2 regions of the Bacillus sp. XB1 genome follow, and region 1 is predicted to be linked to the other one. Evidence: riboswitches for the same ligand, from Rfam matches in the RefSeq annotation. Region 1 holds a riboswitch; the other holds the start of a gene.
What was found. Region 1 has a riboswitch for cyclic di-GMP ahead of ACK1U5_RS24670 (methyl-accepting chemotaxis protein). Riboswitches for the same ligand answer to the same signal wherever they lie in the genome.

Region 1 (3,218 bases):
TACATTTGGTTTACAGAAAATAATAATAAGAGCCGCGATAGTTAACATAACCATCTCAATTGTGTTCGGCATGGAAAGACGGGCTAACTTCCCATCAACTATCCATCCTGGACGAAGTGCTTCAAATGAACCAAGAAGTACAACAAGGAAGGTTCCTACAAGGAAAAGGATAACTGATAATTTTGCGCCCTTTACACCTACAAATTCTTTTTTCTCTTCAAGCTTAGGAATTAATCCTTCTTTTAATCGTTTTAAGTATTCAGGGTCTTCATTTAATTCTTTTCCCATCTTACTAGCAACAAATGCAGCTATCATACAAGCGATGAAAGTAGAAGGGATACTTACTTTTAAAATATCTAATAAGGTGATTTTATAGTCAGCTAACATTGCTAAAAGTGCAACTGTTGCAGCTGATATAGGACTAGCTGTAATTGCTTGTTGGGAAGCAATTACGGCAATTGACATTGGTCGTTCTGGTCTAATTCCGGATTCGCGAGAGACTTCTGCAATAACAGGAAGTACAGAATAAGCAACGTGACCAGTACCTGCACATAGTGTGAATAAATAAGTAACAATTGGAGCAAAAAAAGTAATACGCTTTGGATTTTTTCGTAATGCCTTTTCAGCTAGATGAACAAGGTAGTCCATTCCTCCAGCGGCTTGCAAAGCACCAGCAGCTGTAATTACTGCCAAAATCATAAGCATTACATCGATAGGAGGCGCCGTTGGTTGTAAGTGGAAGACAAAAACGAGTATTGCCATACCAACTCCACCCATTACTCCTAAACCAACTCCGCCTAGGCGTGCACCAATAAAAATACAGAGTAACAAGGTAAGAAATTGTAGCCAAAACATGATAAACTACCTCCGAAATTCATTAGTTAAGATATATTCGAATAGTTTAATTTGAATGAAAATTAAATAAATACCCGAAGAAATCCTTGTTATTTATACATTTTTTATTATATAACATAAAAAAAGTAACATTCACGTACTTTTTGAAATTATTTTGAAAAAGCAATTCATTAAAAATTTGTATTTATATCTCTAAATAAGTAGACATTTTGATTTATATGTTGTAATCTTTGAAAGAGAATAAATTAATTCTCATAGAACTCCCATATCGTTCAACTCGTTCAGCGAGAAAGGCAAACTGATGGAAACATGAGGACGCAAAACTACAGGAGCTAAGGTCGAAAGGCTACGCTAGCCAGTTACCGGACGGATAGGGTTGGTCTTGGCCAATGCTTTTACATTGGCTTTTTTTTATTCTCGAACATATTGAGAAACATTTTCAAACAAAATATTCATATATTTTGTTTTTTTTGTTTATGTTGATTAAGGAAGGTGGATATTAATGAAAAAATATTGGCATAAGTTATCGTTCCTTCAAAAGAACGTCTTATTAACCGTATTAGTTATTTTGACACTTGTTGGAAGTATGGGTGCATTAAGTTTTAACATGTTTCAAAATAGTATGATGTCTTTATTTGAAAGGCAGTCTATTGAAACAGGAGAAATAGTATTGAAAAAACTGGATGTAGAATTAGTTAGAGACATGGCGAAAGATCCTACAGCCGAAAAAGTGAAAAAAGAAAAGTTAACAGAGAAATTAGATGAAGTATCAAAAGAATTGAAAAGCGTTGGACAAACGTATGTTACAGGAGCAAAGCCGAATGAAAAGCGAGAATTACAACTCGTTGGTTTGACTACAGAGTTAACAAATGCGTTTCCTATAAAGCCGGGAGATTATTATGAACAACCCGCTCATTGGATGAAGGCATACGATAAAGTGATTGATACGAAAAAGGCTCAAATGACAGAAGTATATGAAGATGAAATAGGTTCGTGGGTGACAATATTAGAACCAATTACAGATGGAGAAAACAATATTGTTGCAATTGTTGCGGCTGACTTAGATGCTTCCATTGTTCCTATTACAAAAGAGAAGTTTATGATACAGGGCTTACTCTTCATCATTATTTCATTAGCAATTGCGACTATTACTCAATTCTTTATCGTGCGTCACTCGCTAGCTCCATTAAAAGATTTACGAGAAGGGTTACGTAAAATTGGTGAAGGTGACTTAAGTATTAAATTAAAAGAAAGACCAGATGATATTGGAATTATTAATGTTTATTTCAATAACACGATTGAAAAATTTAAAGGGATTATAGATAAAGTAAGGCAAACTGCTGAGCAAGTTTCTTCTTCTTCACAAGAATTGTCGGCGAGTACAGAGGAAAACAGCATGGCAGTTCAAGAGATTGCAAGTTCTATTGAAGGTTTAAGAGTAGGGGCACAGTCTCAAAAAACTTCAGTACAACAATGTTTAGGAATTGTACATGGAATGGAAGATAAGGTAGAAGAAATAACTGGGGCTGCAAAACAAGTTGCGGTTGCTTCTGAAGGTATGGAACAACATTCAATTGAAGGTAATGAAGTGATTGGACAAATTATTAATCAAATGAGTTTAATCCAAAATGCAGTACAAGATTTATCTTCCATCATTTATTCGTTAGAAACAAGGTCAAAAGAAATTAGTGATATCGTAACTGTAATTACAGGTATTTCAAATCAAACAAATTTATTAGCTTTAAATGCTTCTATTGAGGCTTCACGTGCTGGAGCAGCTGGAAGAGGGTTTGCAGTTGTTGCTGATGAAGTACGAAAATTAGCAGAACAAACGGAAGCGTCTGCAAAAGATATAGCGAAATTAATTGGTGAAACACAAGCTGAGACAGAAGATGCTGTAGTTTCCATGCAAAAAGGTTCAAAAGAAGTAGAAACTGGAATTTCGCTTGTTCAAAGTAGTGGAGATTTCTTTGAAAAAATCTCAAAATCAGCGCAATCTGTTACAGATCAAGTAAAAGCTGTTTCCGGTAATTCGAGTGACATTTTACAAAATAGTCAGAATATTGTTCAAGTCGTAAATGAATTATCACATATTGCAAATACTTATGCCAACAGCAGTAGTAATGTTGAAGAAAGCATGAAAGAGCAAGAAATATCAGTACAAGATATTGCAGAATTAGCGACTTCTTTAAGTTGGCTTTCTCAGGAATTACAAGAGCTTATTGGTGAGTTTAAAAGCGAATAAGGAGAAAGTTCAATTCTAATCAAGGGGGTATCTCCGCTACTGATTATGAATTGAACGAATCTGCCCTTTAATAAGGGATGAAAAAGGTGTGAATTTTCACACCTTTATTATATTTAAG
Region 2 (3,218 bases), on a different contig from region 1:
GTTATTACTCAATTTAATGGGAGTAATAACATTTTTTATTTAGTACTGAAAGAATTAATGCTGTCTTAAAGTAATAAGAAGGAATAAATCGGTAAATTTTATTAATGGATATATTTTCAATAAATACAAAAGTATAGATGTATAGTCAGCTTTGTGTATTTAATGTTATCATATTGAATGATATGGAAATTTTTAATAGAATAAGTAACTAAAAATTCAAAGGTAATGAAGCTTTTGTTGTATAAAGAAAATACTTAGTAGTAATCAACAATATTAAAAATAAGATTCGTATTTATATAAATTTAGTAGAAATGGGGTTTTAAAAAGGAATGAGTATAAGCATAACGCGGCAAAAGATTTTGACGGCCGCTTCTCAAATTGTACAATGTAAAGGGGTTGCTAAATTAACCTTGGAAGCAGTGGCAAAAGAGGCGGGTTTAAGCAAAGGTGGATTATTGTATCACTTTTCAAATAAAGAAGCTTTAATAGAAGGTATGATAGTCCGAGGGGTAGAGGATTATGAAGGGGCCATTTACAATAAAGTAGCGGAAGACTCAGAGAGGAAAGGGAGATGGGTTCGCTCTTTTGTAGAGGAAAGATTAAGTAATGAGAGAAGAACAGAAGAGTTGTCTAGCAGTATGATGGCAGCACTCATGTTAAAACCTGAATTACTTGAGCCATTACAACAATCATTTCAGCAACTGCAAAAAAATATAGAGAATGATGAGATAGATTCAGTTTGTGCAACAATTATTAGATTAGCAGCAGATGGATTATGGTATTCGGAATATTTAGGGGTTGGAAGACTAAGCCCCGAGTTAAGAGAAAAAGTAATTCAAGCTCTTATTAGTAATTCATATAAATAGAATATGCGAACTATATAATTTTAAAATAATTCACCATTGCTTCTTTAATGTAGTGGTGAATTATTTTTTTTATTAGAAAAATAGAACAATTTTATAGAGTATTGAATTATAACCGTCCAGACGGTATAGTAATATTTGGTTTAAGAGGAAAATGAAACAAAAAAAGAATAAAAGATATTTTTAGCACACTATTCGAAAGGATAGGCCGCAAAGCTTAGAGTCTACGGTAATACATATTGGTTACTAAGATCGTCTGGTTGCACATTTTTGATGCAACCGGACGATCTTTTTTTGTTATATAAATATAAAAATTTAGGAGGGAACTATGCAAATGAAAAGTACTAAAAGACATATTTCAATGGTTTCATTAGTTTTTCTAGTATTATTTTCAGTGCTGAATGTGTGGGCTCCAGTTATTCAAGCTGCTGTGATGAAAAGTCCAGTGGACGAAATTAATATTTCCCGTACTGATGGCACGACATCTGAACCATATCAAGCCTCAGATGGTATGAAAGTAGAAGTGAAGTGGTCAGCTAAAGAAAAAATAAAAAGTGGAGATCAATTCACAATTGATATGCCAAAAGAGTTTCGAAAAGACCTTATGAATATGAGTTTTCCTTTAAAAGATGCTGAAGGAAAAACAGTTGGTACATGTGAGATGAAAAAGGGTCTATTAACGTGTACTATGGGTGATTACGTAGAAGGAAAGAACAACATTAAAGGTTCTTTATTCGTAGAATTCTACTTTGGTCTAGAAGCATATGATGGTGTTAAAGAAATTCCATTAGAATTTAACGTTGATGGTCAAATCGTAAATAAAGAAGTAAATGTAAGTAATACGACAGAGAGACCGAAGCCACAACCCAATACGGAAAATCTATTGAAATGGGGTTCTTATAATCAAGAAGATCCGTCTATTGCTGATTGGCTTGTATATGTAAATGCAACTGGAACAGAAATGCAAGATCTTAAATTAACAGATACATTAGGACCTGGGCATGAGTTAATTACAGACAGCGTATTATTAGAAGAGGCTGTATTTGAAGATGGTTATGCACCAACAAATATTAAGCCAGCAAATTTATCTAACATTAAAATAAATGCAACAAAGACTGGATTTACAATTGAATTTCCAGACAGTTCAAAAGGCTATATTTTAAGATATAAAACAAAGGTTACAAATCCTGCTGCAAAACCTCATAAAAATACTGTGAAATTAGAAGGTAAAAATATTAAAACTGAAGAAAAAGTAGGACAAGTATTTGTGAGTGGTGGGGGAGGATCCGGTTCAGGTGACAATAATCCACCTAGCATTGAAAAAAATATAGTTGATGAGAATGGCAAGCTTGTAGAGAATGAGCAGCTAACACAAATGGATCAAGTTATTCAATACCAAGTTGGTACACATATACCGAACGATCCTCCTAAATACACATCTATGGTAATTAGTGATGATTTAGAAGATGTTTTAGAAGTATTAGAGGCAAAAGTGTATGATAAAAATGGCCAAGATATTACTTCTAAAGGGACGTTAAATATAGATAAACAAAGAAGTGAAGTAACATTTACGTTTGGTGAGAATTTTGATTATAAGTCATATGAAGACCAGATAATTAATCTTAGTATCAAGGCGAAAATTAAAAATAATGCAGACTTATCTTCTTACGTAGATAAGAAGATTCCTAATAAAGCGGAATTACATTTTGATGATAAAACATTAACATCAAAAGAAGTAACTATTACACCGCCTGAAGCTCCAAAAGATGGTACAGTATCGCTTCATAAAATAGATTCTGAGAATCCGAACAAAGGGTTAAAAGGTGCCGAATTTGAAGTTCGAAATAGTGCAAATGAAGTTGTTGCAAAACTGACAACGGACGAAAAAGGTTTTTCAGTACTTCAAACTTTAGCTCCTGGGACGTATAAAGTTTATGAAACAGTAGCACCAGAAGGATATCAAAAATTAACAAGCCCAGTAGAGGTTACACTTCAAGCTGGAGAAACAAAAACAATTGAAATTAAAAATACTGTGCAAAAGGGTCAAATTGAAATAAAGAAAATTGATTCGGAAAATGGTGAAAAACCATTAGCAAATGCAGAGTTTGATATAGTAAAAGACGGTGTAGTAGTCGAACATATTGTTACAGATAAAGATGGTAAGGCAATCTCTAAACCGTTAGCACTAGGAAAATATATTTTAAAAGAAACGAAAGCGCCTGAAGGCTACCAATTAAAAGAAACAGAGTTCGAAGTAAATGTAACAGGGGACGGCATATTCCCAATACAAGTGGAAAATGCAATGGTTGACAAAGGTAATATAGAAATCACAAAAGTGGACAAAGAAAACGGGGC

Region 2: linked by a shared signal. The riboswitch ahead of ACK1U5_RS13215 (SpaA isopeptide-forming pilin-related protein) and the one ahead of ACK1U5_RS24670 (methyl-accepting chemotaxis protein) in region 1 are both predicted to bind cyclic di-GMP.

What each region holds. Positions count from the first base shown of each region.
Region 1 covers NZ_JBNRIL010000005.1:113,231-116,448, forward strand. Annotated here, with positions in the region: gene ACK1U5_RS24665 (anaerobic C4-dicarboxylate transporter family protein) at 1-855, opposite strand, end outside; cyclic di-GMP riboswitch class I at 1,138-1,222, shown strand; gene ACK1U5_RS24670 (methyl-accepting chemotaxis protein) at 1,358-3,100, shown strand.
Region 2 covers NZ_JBNRIL010000001.1:2,583,071-2,586,288, reverse strand. Annotated here, with positions in the region: gene ACK1U5_RS13220 (TetR/AcrR family transcriptional regulator) at 330-866, shown strand; cyclic di-GMP riboswitch class I at 1,039-1,131, shown strand; gene ACK1U5_RS13215 (SpaA isopeptide-forming pilin-related protein) at 1,192-3,218, shown strand, end outside.